4 regions of the Marinobacter salsuginis genome follow, and region 4 is predicted to be linked to each of the others. Evidence: predicted binding sites of a transcription regulator. Region 4 holds the regulator's gene; each other region holds the start of a gene.
What was found. Region 4 encodes sigma-54, which starts transcription at its own class of promoters, with help from an activator protein. Its sites were predicted from a motif close to ANTGGCATNNANNTTGCTNT; they were not measured.

Region 1 (5,778 bases), on a different contig from region 4:
GTTCGCTAGATCGCGATATTAACGGAGGTTGATGATGGTCTGGGTGACCGCATCGGAGGTTTCGATGGTCTTGGCGTTGGCCTGATAGTTTCGCTGGGCGATGATCAGGTTGACCAGTTCGGCCGAGAGATCCACGTTGGATTCTTCCACTGAGCTGGCTTTAATAGAGCCCAGAGTCCCTGTATCCGGGGCGCCGATGATTGGCTGGCCCGATTCGAAGGTTTCGACCCAGGACGTATCCCCCACAGGCGACAGTCCGTTTGTGTTATTGAAGGAAGCCAAAGCAACCTGACCGAGAGCCTGTGACTGGCCATTGGTATATCGGGCGAAGAGAACACCCTGATCCGATACGTCCAGGCCTGAGAGACGGCCCGTTGTGTAACCGTTCTGCTGCTGATCGTTTACACCGAATGCCGCCCCATACTGAGTAGTGTCAGCAAGGTTCAATACAAATGCGGAAGATGTAGGCGGTTCCGGAATCGGAGTCACCACCGAGGTTGGGTCCGCAGGAGGACCATCTGCCCCATTTGGCTGGCCGTTCTCGTCCTTTGGAACCCAATCGGTGACCACGATCTCGCCGGCCGGGTCACCATCAATTGATTGCAGGTTTCCGTTCTGATCAAAACGGGCCGTGTAGGGCGTAGTGTCTGTGCCAGCGACCATTTCCCCATCAATCTGCAGGTAAACCGACCACTCACTTACACCGACACCACTGCCCGGAGAAGGCTCCTTTACGAAGAACTGGGTGAACTCGTGGGAGTTGCCCAGGCTGTCGTAGATGGTGGTGGAGGTGGCGTGGTTGTAGGTCCGCTGATCCAGAGGGTTGAACTCATTGGTTATCCGGATTGGAGAGCTATTAAATGCCGTCTCAAAATCGCCATTGGAGGCATCATCAATGCCGGAAACAACTCTGTCCGCCGTCGCATTCACGTCACCGAGAACCGTATCGGAGGTTTCACCCCCGTTACTGAGATCGCCGTCGTCATCGAAGGAAAAGCTCAGCGTCTCGCCCTGGTTATGAATCACCCGCAGCACGTTGTTGCTGCCTGAACCGTCATCCACCATCGAAGCTGAAATAGCGGTCTCAGAAGAATTATTAATAGAGTCGACGAGATCCTGCAGCGATGTGATGTTGCTGGTATCCAGGGCAAGCGGAGAGCCATTGATGCTCAGACTGAATGCAAAATTACCCGGGCCCGCGTTGGAGATGTAAGTGTCATCAAGTTGATTGGCACCATCAAACGTCACGGTCGTGGTGGCAGACGCGCTGAGGCCAGGCGCATCGTTAATTGCGGCGGCCGCCTCTCGGGCTGTTGCTGTAGCCCCGATGGTTACGTTGAAGTCCGGCGTGCCATCGTTGTAGAGCACATCAAAACTCTCACCCTGCAGATCCGTTGCGGCGATTGGCCCGATGTCCCGAACCCGGGTTTCAAGCACGGGTTCCCGCGAGTCCAGGTTCAGATCTGAAACGAGGTTGGTGGTCCGGCGTGGCGCCAGGTTGTCAGTTTCAATCTGCAGATCGCCTCGAATACCGGAAAGGTTACCGTCTTCATCGGCGGTGTATCCCTGCACCCGCATATTCTGGTTGTTCGTTACAAAGCCGTCCTTATCAATGCCGAACTGCCCTGCACGGGAATAACGAATTTCACCGCCGTTATTCAGGATAAAGAAACCATCGCCGGCAATCGCCATATCCAGACCGTTGTCCGTGAAGCTGATATTGCCCTGGCCGAAAGACTGCTTAACGTCCTGGACCCGAACACCGTCACCGATCGGGTTGGTGCCCGCGCTCAGAAAGCCACTGGCGTAAAGATCGCCGAACTGGGCCTTACTGCCCTTGAAGCCAACGGTGCTGGCGTTCGCAATGTTGTTGCCGGTGACGTCCAGATCCACCGATGCCGCACGAAGGCCGCTCAAACCTGTATTAAATGCCATGGTTCACCCCTTGGTGTCTCACCGGTCTCAGTTAATTTGTTTCACATCAGACAGGGCAATAGAGCCCATGCCCGCAAGATTCAGTGTTATCGAGCCGCCCTGGCCCAGGGATACGCTATCCACATTGGCACTCACCATGGTGCCCAGCTGCTGCGGCCCATCGGGATAGGAAGCTTCTGCCACAATTCGGTAGGGGCCCGGCGGCAAGGGATTGCCGTTGCCGTCCTGACCATCCCAGCGGAAGGACACAACACCTGCCTGGCTACTGCCCATATCGATCTGACGTACCCGCTCACCGTTCTGTCCCTCGATGGACAGGCGCAGGCCGCCCGTGGAAGCGGGCACTTCAATGGTCCCGGTAATTTCACCTTCGGCACCCAGGATCCCGATCTGGGAGGGGGCCAGCACGGTTTTGCCCACCATGGCCGACGCCTGGAGCGCCTGAGTGGATCGGAACTGCCCTACCACATCCTCAACCGTACCGGAGAGATTCTGCATCTCCTCCAGCGAACTGAACTGCGCCAGCTGGGAGATGAATTCACCGTTGTCCTGGGGCTCCAACGGGTTCTGGTTTTTCAGCTGCGCCAGCATCAGTTCCATAAACTCATTCCGGCCCAGCTCGCTGGTGCCCTGGCCGCCATTCTGCTGCTTCAGCTGGTACTGGCTCAGAACATCCGACGCGTCTGTTGCATTCACTGCAGTCATGTTGTGCTCCTCACCCTGTTACTGCTGACCAAGAGTCAGAATGCGCTGCATCATGGACTTGGCAGTGTTCATGACATCCACATTCATCTGGAAACTTCTGGACGACGACATCATGTCCGCCATCTCTTCGACCACATTCACGTTGGGGTAATAGACATATCCGTCTTCATTGGCCGCCGGGTGATGGGGCTCGTAACGCATCTGCAGTTCAGCATCGCTCTCAACAATACCCTCAACTCTTACACCCGCGCCTGGCCCCTCATCGGCAGCCATCGGAAAACCGCCCTGCCCGGGGTTCATCATGGACTGCTGAATGGCCGCGAAAACCGGCTTTCGGGCCCGATAGGTTTCGCCCGTGCTGGAACTTGCGGTCTCCGCATTGGCGATGTTCGACGCGGTTGTGTTCAGCCGCAGTGATTGCGCGGTCATGCCGGAACCGGCGATGTCAAAAATGCTGCCCAGTGACATGAGAATTCTCCTTCGCTAATCCTGTGACTTCGGCTTATTCGCCCTTGAGGGCCTTGGTCAAACCGCTGAACTTGCTGTTCAAAAACTGGAAACTGGCCTGGAAATCCATGGCGTTGCGCATGAAACGGGTCTGCTCCTGCTGGGCGTCTACCGTATTGCCGTCAACCGACGGCTGATGGGGAACCCGATACATCAAATCGCTCTCCGAGGCCGATGGCGAGGTATCCATATGCGCGTCATGGGTTTTGGCCATCTGGAATCCGCTGACCTGCTCCTGAGCCTTCTGCATCATTGCCTGGAAATCCAGATCCCGCGCCTTGAAACCCGGGGTGTCGGCGTTCGCCAGGTTGTTTGCCAAAACTTCGGCGCGTTTTACACGCGCTTCAACCGCGTGTTGATGAATGCCCAGAGCCGAATCAAACGTAATTGCCATGTTGCCTCCCGAAAACTGCACTGGTATGCCGAGCTGCTTTTGCCGGCTGTGCTCTTTGACGGGACTGAAGCAAGCTGGATGCCAGAATTCAGATGAGGCGTAAATTTGTCAGGAAAGTCAGCATTGGCGGGCCCTGGCCAGTGGCAAAACAATTGTCAGGGAAAAGTGCACAAGGAGCGGACAGGAAAAAGCGGCAAGCTGCTTCCCCCGGCGAGGACCGGGGGAATACGGGCAGGGTATCAGGGCCAGTGACGCACAAATTCATCAACCGCCGGCCTGGGAACCGCCGGCTTGGAGGCGGAGACTGTTCCGGTGTAGAGGAACCCGACGATCTGCTCATGCTCTTCCAGCCCCAGTCCGGCGTGAACCGAGGAATGGTAGGCAACACCGCCCGTTCTCCACATCACTCCGTAACCGGCATCCTGCAAGGCAAGCTCGATAAAACTCATGCCGGCTGCGGCGGACATCAACTGCTCGACTTCAGGTACTTTGGGATGCGTTCTGGGCGATGCGATACCCACGATCACCATTGGCGCCCTGAGAGGTGCACGCCTGAGCTTCTCGATCTCTTTCTCGTCGCTGTTATTGGCGCAGGTGGCGGCAAACAGTTCGCCCAGCGCCTCAAGACCTTCGCCCTCTATAACCAGGTAACGCCAGGGTCTCAGCAGCGCGTGGTCAGGAGCGCGAGCGGCGCAGGCGAACGCACGGTCAAGGGTTGCCGGGTCCGGTGCAGGCGACTCCAGCCTGGGCTCTGACGAACGGCTAAGAAGGAAATCGGTAACTGCTGTCATATCTGCTCGCTGTCTGGTCGCTATTCTGATGGATTTCAAAAATTCGGTACGACCATAATTCCCGGCTGTGAATTGTGGCTTGTACGTAATGCTGTTAACCTTTGGTCGTAGTCAGGTCTGCCAACAATTATAAATGACGCGGTCGTACAATGATGAGTGGCAACACAATGAGCAACCAGCAAACCTTCAACAGCTTTTCCGAATTCTATCCTTACTACCTTGAAGAACACAGCGACGTGACCTGTCGCCGTCTGCACTTCGTCGGCAGCCTGCTGGTTCTGATCGTGGCCCTGTGGGCCCTGACATCAGGCAAGCTCTTGTGGCTTCTGGCTCTGCCCGTTATTGGCTATGGCTTTGCCTGGGTAGGCCATTTCAAGTTTGAGAAAAACCGACCCGCTACTTTCAAGTACCCACTGTACAGCCTGATGGGCGACTGGGTCATGTTCCGTGACATGCTAATTGGCAGGATCCGTTTCTGAAATGATGAGCGCTCCGGCAGACTTGCGCAATGCCAGCAGCTCCGCAGGCAGATCCCTGGCGTCTGAGGCATCGGGCAACCCGATTGCCATTCCGCCAATGCCCGATTACAACGGTCGGATCCTCGCCTATACCTCAACCGCCGCCATTATCGTAACCGGTGTTCTGCAAGGTGTGTTTGCCCATTGGCTGCTTTGGCTGGTGGCCGGCGCGCTGACCTGGCCCCACATAGCCCACGCCCTGACCCGTCGGACGTTCCTCAGGAATTCCCCACGCATTCGACAGAAGATGCTGATTTTCGATTGCGTTGTTGGCGGCGCGTTTATCGGCTGCATCGGGCTGATCGTCATTCCCTCCCTGGCGGTCGCGCTGATGTTGATGTTCAGCTGCCTGATTGTCGGCGGCATCCGCCAGTGGCTTATGGGCGCCGTCTTCATGGCCGCAGCCATTGCTGGTTCTGTCGCTATCCTTGGGCCAGCGGATGGTCCGCACTCGCCTCTGCTCACCAGCATTGTGTCTATTCTCTCAACCGGGCTTTATATCTGTGTCACAGCCTACTACTCGCACCAGCAGGCACGCGCGCTCATGCTGGCAAAGACGCAGATCCAGAATCAGCGCGAGCAGTCCATCGCGCTCTCACACAAGCTTTCCAAATACCTTTCGCCTCAGGTTTGGCAGTCCATCTTTACGGGCGAGCGGGATGTGCGACTGGAAACCCAGCGGAAAAAGCTGGCGGTGTTCTTCTCTGACATCAAGGGCTTCACCGAGCTGTCCGAGGAAATGGAGCCTGAAGCCCTGACGGAGCTACTGAATCACTACTTTAACGAAATGTCGGAAGTGGCCCTGAAGTACGGCGGCACCATCGACAAGTTCGTTGGCGACTCCATCATGGTGTTCTTTGGCGACCCAACCAGCCGGGGTCAGCGGGAGGACGCTTTTGCCTGCGTCTCCATGGCTATCGAGATGCGT
Region 2 (5,778 bases), 150 kb from region 4:
GCACCACTCTCCGGCCTTTCTGCGCCAGGGCAATTCCGAGGTTGACCGACACGTTACTCTTGCCGACTCCACCTTTACCGCCGGAAACTGCAATCACCTGTACCGGATGTGCTCTGCTCATACTGTTTTTTGTCTCTTGCCACGTTTCGCCGGTGCGTTTCCGACGCCTGCTGTCAATCTGTCCGGTCTCAGGCGTGCTCTTTCAGGCCCTCTGCGACCGCCTGCTGTTGCTGGAGTGTTTTAAGCCGATCCACGGCCAGCCGCACCAGCGGAACAGCTTCTGCGTGGTGCAGATCTTCAGGAATCTTCTGCCCGTCTGTGTAGTAGGCTACCGGCAGACCGGTTTCCATGACAAAACCGAGGGACTCACCCAATGTGAGGGCCTCATCGATCTTGGTCATCACACAGCCCGCAAGATTTGCCATCTTATAGCAATGCCAGACGGATTTCATGATGCGCGGCTGACTGGTTGCCGAGACGACCAGATGCGTTTTGACATTGTGATGGCTGCGAGCCAGTTCGGCCAGCTGTTCCTGATAACCTTTATCCGAACTTGTCAGCCCGGCAGTATCAATCAGAACCAGGTGACGGTCTGACAGCTCGTCCAGAATATCGTCCAGGCTGTGAGTCTCATCCACCACCCGAACCGGCACATTCAGGATACGACCGAACACGAACAACTGCTCGTGCGCCGCCACCCGGTATCGATCGGTGGTGACCAGAGCCAGGGAGTCGGAGCCATGCTTGAGCACATACCGCGCCGCCAGCTTTCCAATCGTGGTGGTCTTGCCGGAACCGGTAGGACCCACCAGCGCATAGGCGCCCCCCTCATCAAGCCACTCCATGCGAGAGGTCCGGACGCCGGTGCACAGCATTTTCAGGGACTGCTTCCAACCATCTTCCAGTCGCCCTGCCTTATGGCGACGGGAAATTGACCCTGCCAGCTCGCTGCCCAGGCCGAATTCCTGCAGGCGCTCGGCCAGCCTTTGCTGAACAGCCGTGTTTGTCGAAACCACAGAGTCCGGCTGCGGGCGACCACCCTGCATCATATCCCTGAGGGAGCTGATCTCGGCACGCATCTGTGCGAGTTCATCAGAATAGACATCCTTCGGCGCCTGGGGCTCAGCCACACTATCACCGAAATCGCCGCCGACCGTTTCCTGAACAGCAGCAAACGACGGACCTGAGTAGCCGGCTCCCTGGGAGGCACGCTTTTCCCTGACTTCACGGATGCGGTCACGGGATCGGCTCAATTCATCCTCGAGACGACGATGCTGGTCAGCCTGCATTTCTGCCAGGCGGGATCCGTTGGTGGCTTCTTCGGCCTGGTTGCCCAGGCGCTGGCGCGCCATGTTTTCGTCATAGTCCAGCGCCGTCACGATTTCGACACCACCGTCGACCCGACGGTTGGAAAGAATAACGGCATCCGGCCCCATCTGTTCACTGACCTGTTTCAGCGCCTCTGCCATGGTCTGAGCAAAAAACCGTTTTACTTTCATGATGCCTCTTCCTCCACCGGCAACACCGTGCCGGCCCTGTCCGCTCTGTCATCCGCGCCGTTACTGGCCAACGGACGCCACGATCGTAATCTGTTTGTTATCCGGAATTTCCTGGTACGAGAGCACGTGCAGTCGCTCTACCCCATAGCTGGCAAACTTCGCCAGGACCGGCCGCAGTGGCCCGGACACCAGCAGAATGGCCGGTTTGCCAAGCATCTCCTGGCGCTGGACGCTCTCCTGAAGCGATCGCTGGAGCTTCTCCACCATATTCGGCTCCAGAACCAGGCCAATGTCTTCCTGACCGCCGGATTGTTGACTCTGCTGAACAGACTTCAGCAATAACTGTTCCAAGTCCGGATCCAGGGTGATCACCGGTATCTCCGATTCGTTGCCGCAGATGCTCTGGACAATCATCCGGCGCAGGGACTGCCGGGCTACGGTGGTCAGCAGCTTGGGATCCTGACTCTTCGGATGAACATTCACGATGGCCTCGGCAATGGACCGCATATCCCGGATCGGCACTTCCTCCTTCAGCAGGTTCTGCAAGACCTTCAGGAGCAGACTGATGGAAACGGTGGTGGGCACCAGCTCTTCGGCCAGCTTCGGAGAAATCTTCTCAAGCTGATCCAGCCACTTCTGGACCTCTTCGTGGCCCAGCAGTTCGTGGGCGTGTTTCTGCAACACCTGGTTCAGATGGGTGGCAACCACGGTACTGGCATCGACTACGGTATAGCCAAGGGTCTGTGCCTGGTCTTTCTTATCGGGCTCGATCCAGCAGGCATCCAGACCGAACGCCGGATCCTTTCCTTCAATCCCTTCGACCTTTCCAAATACCTGGCCGGGGTCGATGGCCAGCTCCCGGTCCGGGTGAATCTCTGCCTCGGCGATGGTTACGCCCATCAGGGTGATGCGATAGACGTTGGGCATCAGGTCCAGATTGTCGCGAATATGAACCGAAGGCATCAGGAAACCCAGATCCTGGGACAGTTTTTTGCGAACGCCCTTGATGCGACTGAGCAACTGACCGCCCTGGGATTTATCGACCAGCGGAATCAGCCGGTACCCCACTTCCAGACCGACGATATCGACGGTGGACACATCGTCCCAGCCCAGCTCTTTGGTCTCTCCGGGTGCCGGCAGCTGACGACCCTGATCGCCACCCGCGTCTCCGCCCGGCGGCAGATCACGACCCGCCGGTCGCGGTGCCGCGCCGCCAGCGCCCCTGGCCGGGAAGGCGCCCTCCTCCTCGACAGTCTGCCTCTGGTGTTTCCAGATATACCAGGCAGCGCCGCCAGCCAGCGCACCCAGACCCAGGAAGGCCACGTGAGGCATGCCGGGAATCAGGCCGAGGATAATCAGGATTCCAGCGGCAATGGACAGTGCCTTCGGCGCACTGAACATCTGCTGCAGGATCTGGCCGCCCATGTCCTGGCTGGAAGTGACCCGCGTTACCATGATCGCCGCAGACGTGGACAGCAGCAGCGAGGGAATCTGTGCCACCAGGCCGTCACCAATGGTCAATAGCGCATAGCGCTCCATGGCCAGCCCGAAATCCAGGCCATGCTGGAGCATACCGATGGCGATCCCGCCGACGATGTTAATGGCAAGAATGAGCAAGCCGGCAATGGCATCGCCTTTAACGAACTTGGACGCACCGTCCATGGAACCATAGAAATCCGCCTCCTGGGCAATCTCGGCCCGGCGATGCTTGGCTTCGTCCTGATTGATCAGGCCGGCGTTGAGATCCGCATCAATGGCCATCTGTTTGCCGGGCATGGCATCCAGGGTGAAACGGGCACTTACTTCGGAGACCCGGCCGGCGCCCTTTGTGACCACCAGGAAGTTGATGATCATAAGAATCGCGAAGACCACCAGACCCACGGCGTAGTTGCCTCCGATGAGTACCGCACCGAAGGACTCGATCACCTTACCGGCCGCGTCGCCGCCCTCGTGGCCGTTCAACAGAACGATCCGGGTAGACGCCACGTTCAGGGCCAGACGCAGCAGCGTGGCCACCAGCAGTACCGTGGGGAAAGAGGCAAACTCCATGGGCCGCAGGGCGTAGACACAGACCAGCAGAATGACAATCGACAGGGTGATGTTGAACGTGAAGAACACGTCCAGCAAAAACGCCGGCATGGGCAGAATCATCATACCGAGCAAGCCCATCAGCATGATGGGAATGCCCAGATTTCCCCGCGTCAGGGTTTTGACGTTATTGAGGACTAAAGCTCTGTCCATGCCGGATACTTCTCCGATTGGCCGTGCCTGCAGGCGTTTCAAAGGTCGAAAATCTGACGCGGCGGCGTCGTTTGGAAGAGTTATCGCAAGATCCGTACCAGCCCTTAGTGGATTTCCGCGAACCGGCCATTTGCGGCCTGACTCGCCTTGCCAGATGCGGTATCCTTGCGCCATTTAATTGCGACGCTAAAACCCCAACCAGACACACAGGTGACCCCATGCCAATCCACGAGGTAAAACACCCTCTGATCCGCCACAAGCTCGGCATCATGCGCCGTGCGGATATCAGCACCAAGAATTTCCGGGAGCTGGCACAGGAAGTTGGTGCACTTCTGACCTACGAGGCCACCAAGGACTTCAACCTGCAGGAAAAAACCATCGAAGGCTGGGCCGGCCCAGTGAATGTGGAACAGATTCACGGCAAGAAAGTCACCATCGTTCCGATCCTCCGGGCCGGGCTTGGCATGCTCGACGGTGTTCTGAGCCTCATTCCTGTTGCCCGGGTCAGTGTTGTCGGCCAGATCCGCAACGAGGAAACACTCGAGGCCAGCACCTACCTGGAAAAACTGGTGGGTGAGCTGGATCAGCGAATGGCCATGATCGTCGATCCCATGCTCGCTACCGGCGGCTCCATGATTTCCACCATCGACCTGCTCAAGAAAGCCGGCAGCACCGAGATCAGGGCCCTGGTTCTGGTAGCCGCGCCCGAGGGCGTCAAGAAAGTCCTCGAGGCCCATCCGGACGTGTCGATCTACACAGCCTCCGTTGATGAACGCCTGAACGAGAAAGGTTATATCCTTCCGGGTCTCGGCGATGCCGGCGACAAGATCTTCGGCACCAAGCAGAAGGACGTTTAAGCATGCAGGATCATACCAACGACCCGGTCTGGAAACAGGCCATTGCCGGCTCACAAATGCTGCTGGTGGCCTTCGGTGCCCTGGTGCTGATGCCATTGATCACCGGCCTGGATCCCAACGTGGCCCTCTTCACCGCCGGCCTGGGCACCCTGATCTTTCACGTGGTGACCGGCGGGCAGATCCCGATCTTCCTGGCGTCCTCCTTCGCCTTTATTGCCCCCGTAATCGCTTCCAAGGGCCGGTTTGGCATGGAAGAAACCCTGGGCGGCCTGATGGCCGCAGGTATTCTCTACATCTTCCTGAGTGGCCTGGTTCGGATGCGGGGCACCGGCTTTGTCCGCCGCCTGCTGCCGCCAGTGGTCATCGGCCCCGTGATCATGACCATCGGTCTCGGCCTGGCACCGGTTGCAGTTCACATGGCCTCCGGCCGTACGGGTGACGGCGCCAACCAGCTGATCCCCTACGACACCGCCATCTGGATCGCGATGATCTCTCTGGCCGTAACCATCATCATGTCGGTCTGGGCCAAGGGCATCTTCCGCCTGATTCCCATCATGTTTGGCGTGATCACCGGCTACATCCTCTCCGCGTTTGCAGGCATCGTGGATACCACGCCCATCAAAGAAGCCGCCTGGTTTGCCGTTCCCAACTTCGTTGCGCCCGAGTTCAGCTGGGGCGCCGTGCTGTTCATGATTCCGGTAGCCATCGCCCCGGCCATCGAACACATTGGCGACGTGCTGGCCATCGGCAACGTGACCCGCAAGAACTATCTGGAAAAGCCGGGCCTCCACCGCACCCTCCTGGGTGACGGCCTGGCCACCAGTGCTGCTTCCATGCTCGGTGGACCACCCAACACCACCTACTCTGAAGTCACCGGCGCGGTCATGCTGACCAAGAACTTCAACCCGAAAGTCATGTGGTGGGCGGCCGGCGTAGCCATCGTTCTGGCCTTTGTTGGCAAGTTCGGCGCGGCACTGCAGACCATCCCGGTCCCCGTTATGGGCGGCATTCTGTGCCTGCTGTTCGGCTCCATTGCCGTGGTTGGCCTTAACACGCTGATCCGTCACCAGGTGGACCTGTCACAGTCTCGCAATCTGGTGATCGTCGGGGTCACCCTGGTATTCGGTATCGGCGGGATGGTGCTGGGTCATCTGGAAGGCATCGCGCTGTGCGCGGTGGCC
Region 3 (5,778 bases), on a different contig from region 4:
CATTCCGTTCTCGCGGGTCAGGCCGTACTTCGGCCAACTCCGTTCAAACGCCTTTTTCTGGCCTTCCGTCATGCGGCCCTGCCGCAGAACGAAGCTACGCACACCGCGACGGGTCGTGACCGGGGAATCGGCGGAATCTTTGGGATCTTGCGGTTCTTTCTGGTCTGTCATCTGCAATCCTTAACCGCAGGCAGCGGGTCTGTTTAACGGTATTTGCCAACAGTTTACCAGAGTGTCGTCGCTCAGGCGGATACCACCGAGTTGCGGCCCTGTTGTCGGTCCAGTTGCCGGTAACCCAGCGCTTCAACCAGATGGCTCTGGCCTAGCTCTTCACAGCCCTCCAGATCCGCAAGCGTTCTGGCAACCCGCAATATGCGGTGCAACGCCCGGGCAGAGAGGCCCAGCTTTTCCATCGCACCGGTGAGCAGTCGTTCACCGGTGCCATCAAGTCGGCATGCGGACTGCAGATCACGCCCGGACAGTGCGGCATTCAGGCAACCCCGCTCTGCTTGCCGGGCCCTCGCAGCCAACACACGCTCCCGAACGGTGGCGCTGGTTTCGCCATCGCCACCCTGCCGCATCAGTATGTCCCCACCCTGCACAGGCACTTCAACGTGGAGATCGAACCTGTCCAGGAGCGGCCCGGAGATTTTCGACCGGTACCGCGCGACCTGTTGTGGCGTACACTGACACTCAATGGTGGGATGACCGCTATAGCCACAGGGACAAGGATTCATTGCACCCACCACCTGAAAACGGGCCGGAAAATTCACCTGCCGCGCCGCGCGACTGATCGAAATCTCGCCGGTTTCCATCGGTTCCCGCAACACCTCGAGCACTCGACGCTCGAATTCTGGCAACTCGTCGAGAAACAGTACGCCCCGATGCGCGAGGGAGATTTCACCGGGCCTCGGGCTGCTTCCACCGCCCACCAGAGCGACGGCCGATGCGGTGTGGTGAGGCGATCGGAACGGCGGCTCCCGCCAGCCCCCGGAACGAATCGGAAGCCCGGCCACCGAATGGACGCTGGCCACTTCCATGGCCGCTGCATCCTCCAGCCCCGGAAGAATGCCGGGCAACCGACTGGCGAGCATACTCTTGCCGGTTCCCGGTGGACCGAAGAACAACAGGTTGTGGTTGCCAGCCGCAGCGACCTCCAGAGCCCTTCGGGGTACCCGCTGGCCACGCACATCCGACAGATCCGGCACCTCACCCTGAGTGGCCGGCGCCTGTTCCAGCGAGGATCGCGGCACTGGCACCAGGCGGGCGCGGCCACTCAAATGCTCGCACACCGCCAGCAGGTGGCCGGCCGCCAGAACGTCACCCTGGCTGGCCAGGGCCGCCTCCTCGGCATTGCCATGCGGAACGAGCAAACTCCGCTGATCTTGCCGGGCCGCCAGCACAGCCGGCAATACACCCTTGAGCGGCCTCAATGCACCATCAAGGGACAATTCGCCCAGAAATTCGCAATCGGAAAGACTCTCCACCGGGATCTGTCCCGAGGCTGCCAGAATGCCCAGAGCGATGGGCAAATCGAACCGACCTCCCTCCTTGGGAAGATCGGCAGGCGCAAGATTAATGGTGATTCTGCGGGCAGGAAACTCGAAGCCGGCGTTCAGGAGAGCGCTCCGAACGCGCTCCTTGCTTTCTCGGACACCGGTTTCCGGCAGGCCCACGATCGATAGCGCCGGCAGACCGCCGGAAAGATGGACCTCGACGGTAACGGCCGGCGCTGACACGCCAATTGAGGCGCGGGAATGAACGATAGCAAGCATGACAACCTTCCATGGTAATGAGCGGAACTGCTGGCCCGGCGTCCTGCCGGGCGTGTCCGTGGTTTACTGTTTTGGCAGGGAATTTTCCAGTTCGGCCACCCGCTTCTCGAGCGCGTCCACCTTTTCACGGGTCTTCAGCAAGACGGCCTGCTGGGCATCGAATTCCTCTCGTGTCACCAGCTCAAGGCGGGACAGTACAGCCATCACAGTCGCCCGGGCCTGGGTTTCAAAATCTTCCCGTGCAGCGCGGGCCATGTCGGGTACGAACTGGCCAAACTGGCCCTGCAGCTGAGCAAAAATATCCTGTGGACCTTTCACACATCACCTCACGAATCACTGAAATGTCCGGCTTCGACTAAAAGACAGGGCCTGTTGCCGGTCTGCGGGAGTGTATCACATCGCAGCCCCTGCCATACTGTAGGTTGCGGACCCTATAATGGGGGCTGCCCGGCCAGAGAGCCCGCTCCAATTTGGCTCACTGGTCAGCTACCCGCTCTATTTTGGTGCACAACTTTGCGCCATTCTGGTACGCGGATATCATATATAATTGTTTTTATTGTAATTTTTTGCGTTGGCATACCCGATGCTAAAGCTCTCGTACGCAATCCGCACAATTGGTGTGCGAGGTGGCAGCATCCCGAACTCAACAATCGGCCGACGGGCCCTCACTGTTGGGACGGCTTTACCAAGGAGAAAGCAATGAAACTTGTGACAGCGATCATCAAGCCTTTCAAGTTGGATGATGTCCGTGAGGCACTATCCGAGATTGGCGTACAAGGCGTAACCGTCACTGAAGTCAAAGGCTTCGGTCGGCAAAAAGGCCATACAGAACTCTATCGTGGCGCGGAATATGTAGTGGACTTCCTGCCCAAAGTGAAGGTGGAAGTTGCCATTGGCGACAACCTGCTGGACCAGGTCATCGAGTCCATCACCAAGGCAGCCAACACCGGCAAGATCGGCGACGGCAAGATCTTTGTGACTGAACTGGCTCAAGCCATCCGGATCCGGACTGGCGAAACCGGCGAAGAAGCGGTCTGAACCAGCTCTGATAATTCGAACAGCCAACGCAAAAAATTTTTATAACCTGAAAAGCCTCGTGCGGAGGGCTTCATATGGAAAGCAATCTAAATCACATTTTTGAACTCCAGTATGCGCTGGATACCTTTTACTTCCTGATTTGCGGTGCCCTGGTCATGTGGATGGCCGCCGGCTTTGCCATGCTGGAAGCTGGCCTGGTGCGTGCCAAGAACACCACCGAAATCCTGACCAAAAACGTGGCCCTGTTTGCGGTCGCCTGTACCATGTACCTGATTGTCGGCTACGACATCATGTACGACGGTGGCATCTTCCTGAGCGGCGTCACAACTGTGGCCGAGATGGACGACGCAGCCATTGCCGGTGTCATTGCAGCCTCTACCGAAGCTGGTTTCAGCGACATGGGTGAGTACAGTGGCGCTTCCGACTTCTTCTTCCAGGTTGTCTTCGTTGCGACCGCCATGTCCATCGTTTCCGGTGCCGTGGCCGAGCGCATGAAGCTCTGGGCTTTCCTTGCTTTCGCGGTTGTTATGTGTGGTTTCATCTACCCGATGCAGGGTTCCTGGACCTGGAACGGCGACGCGGTATTCGGCATGTACGAGCTGAGCTACAGCGACTACGCCGGTTCCGGTATCGTTCACATGGCCGGCGCAGCTGCAGCCCTGGCTGGCGTTATCCTCCTCGGCGCCCGTAAAGGCAAGTACGGCGCCAAAGGCGAGATCCGCGCCTTCCCGGGTGCCAACCTGCCCCTGGCAACGCTTGGTACCTTCATCCTGTGGATGGGCTGGTTCGGGTTCAACGGTGGCTCTACCCTGAAGCTGGGTGGTATCGGTGTTGCCAACGAAGTTGCCAACGTGTTCCTGAACACCAACGCGGCTGCAGCCGGTGGCCTGATTGCTGCCCTGATCGTAGCTCGCCTGATGTTCGGCAAGGCTGACCTGACCATGGCCCTGAACGGCGCCCTGGCTGGTCTGGTTGCCATCACTGCCGAGCCGGCGGACCCGTCTCCCCTGCTCGCCACCATCATTGGCGCCATCGGTGGCACCCTGGTTGTGTTCTCCATCGTGACCATGGACAAGCTGCGCATTGACGACCCGGTCGGTGCCATCTCTGTGCACGGCGTGGTTGGTATCTGGGGTATCTTCGCGGTTCTCCTGTCCGACGCAGACGCTACCTTCATGGGTCAGCTGGTCGGCATGCTCACCATCTTCGTCTGGGTATTCGTTACCAGCCTGATCGTCTGGAGCATCCTGAAAGCCGTCATGGGCATTCGGGTCAGCGAAGAAGACGAGTACGAAGGTGTGGATCTGTCCGAGTGCGGTATGGAAGCCTATCCGGAGTTTGTCAGCGGCAAGCAGTAAGCCCTGACACAAAGCACGAAAAAAAGGGGCGCCATCTGGCGCCCCTTTTTTTCTTTGCAGACCTTACTCAGCCTTCTTCCGGTCGAACCTCATCTTCCAGTGCGTCCACCATGAACTGAGGCATTGCCAACGCACCCCGATGCACGCCGGCATTGTAATAGCGGGTGACGAATGGCCGATTGTTGGCATCTTCCTCACGGAAGTATTTGACCGGGTTCTCCTTGCTGGCCATGGTGCAACTCCACCAGCCGGTCGGATAGACCGGCTGCGGGAATGGCAAGGTCTGCACGTGCTCGAATCCGGCCTTGCGCATGTCCTCGTGAATGCCTTTGATGATGTTGTCGGTGTGCAAGAGCGGTGATTCGCTCTGCTGGACAATGATGCCACCTTCACGCAGCGCCAGCATGGCATCCCGGTAGAAATCCAGGGCAAACAGGCCTTCGGCGGGACCGACCGGATCGGTGCTGTCGATGATGATCAGGTCGACACTGTTCGGCTCAATGTCCCGCATCCACTGGATGCCATCCCCGAAGAAGAAATTGGCGCGCGGATCACTGTTCGCTTCGCACAGCTCCGGGAAATACTTCTCTGACATACGGGTGACACGCTCGTCGATTTCCACCTGCCAGGCTTCTTCGACGCCCGGATGTTTGAGCACCTCTTTCAGGGTGCCGCAGTCACCGCCGCCGACAATGACCACCTTTCTGGGATCCCGATGAGTGAACAGGGCCGGATGGGTCATCATCTCGTGGTACAGGAAATTATCGCGGGTGGTCAGCATCACGCAGCCATCCAGAACCATCAGGTTACCGAAGGTCTCGGTCTCGTAGATTTCCAGTTTCTGGAACGGTGTCTGCTCCTCATGAAGCTTCCTTTTCACCTGCAGGGAAAACGCCGTCCCCTGGTCCTGGAATACCTCAGTAAACCAGCCGTCGTTGAGTGCTGTCATGTCTTGCCTCCCGCTGTGGGCCATGGGCTGAATTGAAAGGGCGTATTGTAGGGGTGCCCCCTCGTGAGCTAAAGCGATAATCGCGGTGAATGGCCAGGTTTTTTCCACACCGGGTGCTTTTAGCCCGGAGTGGGAATCCATACAATGGCGGCCAGTGTTTCCTGACAGGATAGCAAGCATGAACGAAGCCAGCGCCACCCCGGCCCACAAGGTCTACAACATTGCCCACTGGAGCGATGGCTATATCGGTGTCAATGATCAGGGCGAGGTATTGATCCGCCCGGATCGCGGCCACAGCGACGCCCGAATCAACCTGCCGGAGTTGACCCGGGCTCTCACCGACTCCGGCGTTCAACTGCCGGTGCTGGTTCGCTTCGTTGATATCCTGCACGACCGGGTCAACAAACTGTGTAATGCCTTTAACAAGGTCGCAGGAGAGCACGCCTACCAGGGACGCTACACGGCGGTTTATCCGATCAAGGTTAACCAGCAGCGACGCGTGGTCGAGGAGCTGCTGGCCACCGAGCCGGCCGCCTCGAAAGGCCAGATCGGCCTCGAAGCGGGCAGCAAACCGGAACTGATGGCGGTGTTGGCCATGTCACAGCATCCAGGATCGGTGATCGTCTGCAACGGCTACAAGGATCGGGAGTATATTCGC
Region 4 (5,778 bases):
ATCAGGGAGTGGTCAGCATCCTCCCGGATAACGTCTACCACGTCGTCGATGGTGATGCGGCCCAGAAGCCGGCCTTCCTCGTTCACCACCGGCGCCGAGATCAGATCGTAGCGTTCAAACAATGTCGCTACCTTGGTGTCGGAGAGGCTTACGGGAATCGGCTCGATGTCGGTATCCATCACTTCCCGCACGGTGGAGGCGGGGTTGGATACCAGCATCTTGGTAATCGGCAGCATGCCAATGAAATCATCCCTCCGGCTCACCACGATCAGACTGTCGGTCATGGGGGGAAGGTTGCGGTGTCGGCGCAGGTAGCGGAGTACAACGTCAATACTGATGTCCGGACGCACCGTGATGGTGTCCGTATTCATCAAGCCGCCGGCGGTGTCCTCCGGGTAGGAGAGCACTTCCTCTACCCGTTGCCGGTCCTGCTCGTCCATGGTCTCCAGGACTTCCTGGATAACCGTATCCGGCAGCTGCTGCAGCAGGTCCGCCAGGTCGTCGGATTCGAAATCCTCGATGATGTCGGCCAGTTCCTGGGCGTTCAACTGGCTCAGGAAGTAACCCCGGATATCATCGCTGAGATACTGGAGAACCTCGCCCTCCAGCTCTTTGTCTACCAGGTTCCAGAGCAGGGCACGCTGGCGGGGCGGAGAGGATTCGAGCAGATGGGCAATATCACTGGGGCTCAGGCCACCGTTCAGGATGCGGGCAACCTGTTTCAGTGCGCCACTGTCCAGGGCCTCGCTCAGTGAGCGAAGGCGCTGGCGGGCCTGGCTTTTTTCCAGAATATCGGTCATGTGTTTATTTTACTCACCTTCGCCGAAGTAATCGTTGATCAGTTCGGCCAGGGCCTCTATGGCCTGCTCCTCATCCGGACCATCGGCAATAAGCTCCACATCGGTCCCTTTGCTGGCGGCCAGCATCATCACCTGCATGATGTTTTTTGCGTCTACATCCCGGCCCTTGCCACTAATCCGCACACTGCTGTCGAATCTGGATGCCGTGTTAACGAGTTTGGCCGTGGCGCGCGCGTGCAAACCCAGCTTGTTGATAATGGTAATCGGGCGGCGAATCATGGTTCGATCAGATCTCTTCCCGGGTCTGAAGGTGTGGCAGTTCGGTATGGCGTACCTGCACATTGCTGTAACGCTGCCGGAAGTAGTCGCCCAATTGCTCGCAAACATACACTGAACGGTGCTGGCCGCCGGTACAGCCAATGGAAATCGTCATATAGCTGCGGTTGCTGTCTGCGAAAGAAGGCAGCCAGGTATCCAGGAAGGCCTTCAGGTCGTCGATCATCTTCCGGCTCGCCGGTTCTTTTTCCAGAAATTCGATAACCGGCTGATCCGTGCCCACGTACTTCCGCAGACTGGTATCCCAATAAGGGTTGGGCAAACAGCGAACATCGAAAACATAGTCGGAATCCAGCGGTACTCCGTGCTTGAAGCCAAACGACTGGAACAGCAGTGCCAGCTCCTGATCCTTCCGGCCCACAACTCTCTGCTTCACCATATCCCGAAGTTCGTACATCGACATACCGGTGGTGTTCACATACAGGTCGGAAAGCTTGGACAGTGGTTCAAGCAGCTTCTTCTCGCTGGTAATGGCTTCCCTGAGGGAGGTCTTGTCGTCACTCAGCGGGTGTTTTCTGCGGGTGGCGTGGAAACGCTGGAGAAGTGACTGCTCGTCGGCATCAAGGAAGATAATTTCAACGGTAACCCCGGTCTCCTGGAGGCGCCGGTAAATTTCCTCGAAATTGGCGAGCTCGCCGGAAAGGTTGCGCGCATCAATGCTGACCGCCATCTTGCCGAGCCGGCCGGGCTTGGTCTGGCTCGCTGCTTCCCGGGTGAGAGGAAAGAGCAAGCCAATGGGAAGATTGTCGATGCAGTAGAACCCGAGGTCCTCCAGCACATGAAGCGCGGTACTTTTACCCGAACCGGACCTGCCACTGACGATAATCAGCTTCATGACCAAATCACCTCCACTGCAATGAAAATCAGCCGCCTGAGGCGGTCATGCGCTGGTACAGCGTGCCGGCGTCCTCACATTGCCGGAGGCGATCACAGAACGACCGCTCATTGAACTTCTCCGCCAGTTGGCTGAGCAGCTCCAGGTGTTCGCTGGTTGCCTCTTTCGGGACGATCAGGGCAAAAATCAGATCCACCGGCTGATTGTCGATGGCATCGAACTCAACGCTTTCTTCGAGCGTCATCAGCACGCCCACCACGTGATCAAGGCCCTCCAGGCGACAATGGGGAATGGCGATCCCCTGGCCAATGCCGGTACTGCCCAGGCGCTCACGGGAAATGAGGTTGTTGAAGAGTTGGGTCTCGCTGAGCGTATTGTCCTGGTGGTTTATTTGCTCGGCAATAAACTCCAGGGCCCGTTTCTTGCTGGACGCAGGTACCCTGCAGAGGGTGAGCTCCGGAACAAGGATAGTGTCTATGGTCAGGGATGTGTCGCTCATGGATCGACTGCGTTTCCGTTAAAAAAAAGGCTGCGACACGTTGTTCATGTCGCAGCTCGATTAGATGACTTGCATGAAAACAGCCAGTTAGCGAGAGCCGTTTCCGTGCATCCGGTCTACATTCTTTTCCTTGTGCTTGAGGATCTGGCGGTCCAGTTTATCGATCAGGGCATCGATGGCTGCGTACATGTCCTCGTTTTCTGCCTTTGCGTGAATCTCACCACCAACCACGTGCAACGTGGCTTCCGCAATCTGGCGCACCTTTTCCACTTCCAGGGTCACCTGGCAGTTACTGATGTGGTCGAAGTGACGCTCGAGCTTTTCGAACTTCTCTGAAACGTAATCTTTCAGTGCGGGAGTCAGTTCTACGTGATGGCCTGAAATATTGAGTTGCATAGGCGTCTCCTGTTGTCATCGTGCCGGCTCCCGGGAGCCGGTCTGGGTGCTGGCGCATTGTGCGCCGGCGAATACGGTGTTGCGTCCCGCACCAGGGTATTCAGACCAGCCGCTTGCGCTCGTTGGACGGCGGAATGTGCATGGCCTCCCGGTACTTGGCAACGGTGCGTCGCGCAACCTTGATTCCCTGTTCTCCTAGCATGGCTGCAATTTTACTGTCGCTCAACGGCTTTTTGGGCGTTTCCGCAGCAATCAGCTTCTTGATCATCGCCCGGATGGCCGTGGAGGAGCATTCACCGCCCTCGTCAGTGCTGACGTGGCTGGAGAAGAAATATTTCAATTCGAAAATGCCCCTGGGGGTATGCATGTATTTTTGGGTGGTTACCCGTGAAATCGTCGATTCATGCATTTCTACCGCCTGGGCGATGTCTGAAAGAATCAGCGGCTTCATGGCTTCTTCGCCGTGATCCAGGAATCCCTGCTGGTGTTCGACAATACGGGTCGCCACTTTCAACAGGGTCTCATTGCGGCTCTGCAGGCTCTTGATAAACCACTTGGCCTCCTGCAACTGATCACGCAGGTAGGTGTTGTCGGCACTGCTGTCCGCACGCCTTATAAGTGAAGCATAGCTGGCATTCACCCGAATGCGCGGGGCAATTTCCGGATTCAGCTCAACACGCCAGCGGCCATTGTGCTTGCGAACGATAACGTCCGGAATGACATAGTCGGGTTCGGCGCGATCAATCACGTCGCCCGGCCGCGGGTTAAGGCCGGTGATCAGAGCCAGAACCTCTCGCAACTGGTCTTCTTTCAGACGGCTGCGCCGCAGCAACTGGGCGTAGTCACGGTTGCCCAGCAGATTGATGTAGTGGGTAATCACCAGTCGCGCCTGGGCCAGCCAGGGCGTCTCGGGTGGTAGCTGGTTGAGCTGGATCAGCAGGCATTCCTGCAGATCCCGGGCAAACACCCCTGGCGGATCAAAGTGCTGGAGGCGGTGCAAGACGGCTTCCACTTCATCCAGTTCCAGAGGGTCTTCCTCGTTCTCATCCAGCAGTCCGGCGTGGATTTCTTCCAGAGGGCTGGTGAGATAGCCGCGCTCATCCACAGCGTCCATCAGGGCATGGGCAATGGCCTGGTCCCGTTCACTCAGCGGGGTCAGATTGAGCTGCCATTCCAAGTGATCCTGAAGTGTTTCGGTGGGCGAGTTGCGGGTCTCGAAATCGTGATCGTTCTCGTCGTCGTTGCGGGCGGCCGGCGCGGGCGCGGACTGGTAGATGTCGTCCCAAGCGGTGTCTACCGGCAGGTCGTCCGGAATGTTGTCCGGAATGTCGTTCTCGGAGGACCAGTCCGGGCCGTTCTCTGATTCGTCCCAGTCGCTCGAAGGTTCCGGCGCTGACTCGGCCGCGGATTCTTTCTCGCTAGTCTCGCGCTCGTCGTTCTCGGAGGTTGCGTCAGCCTGATCATCGTCCTCGGATGTCTCCAGCATGGGGTTGGATTCCAGTGCCTGCTGGATTTCCTGTTGGAGGTCGAGGGTGGAGAGCTGGAGAAGCCGGATCGCCTGTTGCAGCTGGGGCGTCATGGTCAGGCTCTGACCCAGCTTTAACTGTAAGGAGGCTTTCATAACCATGGTTCAGGATCCGTCACTCATCAGCGCTTTGTGTCATAAGTCGTGAAAAATTCTATATATGCCGGTTACTTGCCGTCGTTTTATTTTACCCTAGCAAGTTCTTTGCCGAGTTTACTTGCTACAGGTCATCAAAACAATGAGCCTTTCGGTGTCACAGCCTGAATTCATCGCCCAGGTAGACTTCCTTGACTTGCTGGTTGGCCAGGATCGCATCGGCATTGCCGGAGGCGATGATGTGGCCTCCGGAGACAATGTAGGCGTTCTCGCAGATGTCCAGGGTCTCTCGCACGTTATGATCGGTAATCAGTACGCCAATACCCTTGTCACGCAGATGCCGGATGATGTGCTTGATATCGCTTACGGATATCGGATCGACACCGGCGAAGGGCTCATCCAGAAGTATGAAGGCCGGTTCCATGGCCAGCGCCCGGGCAATTTCCACCCGTCGCCGTTCACCGCCCGATAGGGCCATCCCAACGCTGTCCCGGATATGGGTTATGTGGAATTCTTCCAACAACTCCTCGAGTTTTTTCTCTCGATCCGCTTTGCCCAGCCCCCGACGGGTTTCGAGGATCGCCATGATGTTGTCGCGTACCGACAATTTACGGAACACCGAGGCTTCCTGGGGCAGGTATCCGATGCCTTGCTGGGCGCGTCCGTGCATCGGCAGTGGCGTAATATCCCGGCTGTCGATGGTGATACGGCCACGATCGGCAGGGACCAGCCCGACGATCATGTAGAAGCAGGTGGTTTTCCCGGCGCCGTTGGGGCCAAGCAGCCCCACTATCTCCCCACTGCGAATTTCCAGGGAAACATCGATCACCACTTTTTTCTGCTTGTAACTCTTTGCCAGGTTACTGGCTCTCAGAACTGCCATCGGTTTCCTGTCTGTCAGTGCGTCTGTCGGCGCTGCGTGGCTGAATCACCATCTCTACCCGGCCGCTGCCTTCGCCCGTGTCTCCGCCGCCTTCAGCGGTCACTACCCGGCCGGCGGTATCATAATGAATGACGTCGCCACGGAACAGGTTGCCATTCTGCTCGATGACTGCTTCCCGTTCAAAGGTCAGCCGACTGTCGGTGGCTGACCAGGTAATGTTCAGGGCGCGTGCATCGGTTTCTCCTTCGCCCTCTCGCGCCGGCTGCCGGTATCTGGCCGGGGTGCCGGAGGCTTCGATCCGGCTCAGCCCGTCCTCGGAGCGATAGAGGACCACCCGGTCCGCGTTCAGCCGAGTGGTGCCCTGCTCAAGTTCTACATCCCCGGTGTAGGTGGCAATGCCCTGACCGT

Region 1: the regulator sigma-54 is predicted to act here: its motif matches at 3,608-3,627, upstream of flgB (flagellar basal body rod protein FlgB).
Region 2: the regulator sigma-54 is predicted to act here: its motif matches at 3,823-3,842, upstream of flhA (flagellar biosynthesis protein FlhA).
Region 3: the regulator sigma-54 is predicted to act here: its motif matches at 2,346-2,365, upstream of glnK (P-II family nitrogen regulator).

What each region holds. Positions count from the first base shown of each region.
Region 1 covers NZ_BGZH01000003.1:300,933-306,710, forward strand. The annotation lists gene GJU83_RS15475 (flagellar hook protein FlgE) at 19-1,935, opposite strand; gene GJU83_RS15480 (flagellar hook assembly protein FlgD) at 1,963-2,640, opposite strand; gene flgC (flagellar basal body rod protein FlgC) at 2,659-3,108, opposite strand; gene flgB (flagellar basal body rod protein FlgB) at 3,143-3,541, opposite strand; gene GJU83_RS15495 (nitroreductase family protein) at 3,781-4,332, opposite strand; gene GJU83_RS15500 (Mpo1-like protein) at 4,500-4,811, shown strand; gene GJU83_RS15505 (adenylate/guanylate cyclase domain-containing protein) at 4,813-5,778, shown strand, end outside.
Region 2 covers NZ_BGZH01000001.1:578,667-584,444, forward strand. The annotation lists gene GJU83_RS02635 (MinD/ParA family protein) at 1-121, opposite strand, end outside; gene flhF (flagellar biosynthesis GTPase FlhF) at 189-1,499, opposite strand; gene flhA (flagellar biosynthesis protein FlhA) at 1,560-3,740, opposite strand; gene upp (uracil phosphoribosyltransferase) at 3,959-4,597, shown strand; gene GJU83_RS02655 (uracil-xanthine permease family protein) at 4,600-5,778, shown strand, end outside.
Region 3 covers NZ_BGZH01000005.1:84,271-90,048, reverse strand. The annotation lists gene trmB (tRNA (guanosine(46)-N7)-methyltransferase TrmB) at 1-171, opposite strand, end outside; gene GJU83_RS17930 (YifB family Mg chelatase-like AAA ATPase) at 243-1,775, opposite strand; gene GJU83_RS17925 (accessory factor UbiK family protein) at 1,839-2,093, opposite strand; gene glnK (P-II family nitrogen regulator) at 2,475-2,813, shown strand; gene GJU83_RS17915 (ammonium transporter AmtB) at 2,888-4,171, shown strand; gene speE (polyamine aminopropyltransferase) at 4,239-5,120, opposite strand; gene speA (biosynthetic arginine decarboxylase) at 5,299-5,778, shown strand, end outside.
Region 4 covers NZ_BGZH01000001.1:732,892-738,669, reverse strand. The annotation lists gene mgtE (magnesium transporter) at 1-800, opposite strand, end outside; gene GJU83_RS03375 (HPr family phosphocarrier protein) at 810-1,079, opposite strand; gene rapZ (RNase adapter RapZ) at 1,087-1,971, opposite strand; gene ptsN (PTS IIA-like nitrogen regulatory protein PtsN) at 2,000-2,470, opposite strand; gene hpf (ribosome hibernation promoting factor) at 2,558-2,866, opposite strand; gene GJU83_RS03355 (RNA polymerase factor sigma-54) at 2,967-4,487, opposite strand; gene lptB (LPS export ABC transporter ATP-binding protein) at 4,645-5,370, opposite strand; gene lptA (lipopolysaccharide transport periplasmic protein LptA) at 5,348-5,778, opposite strand, start outside.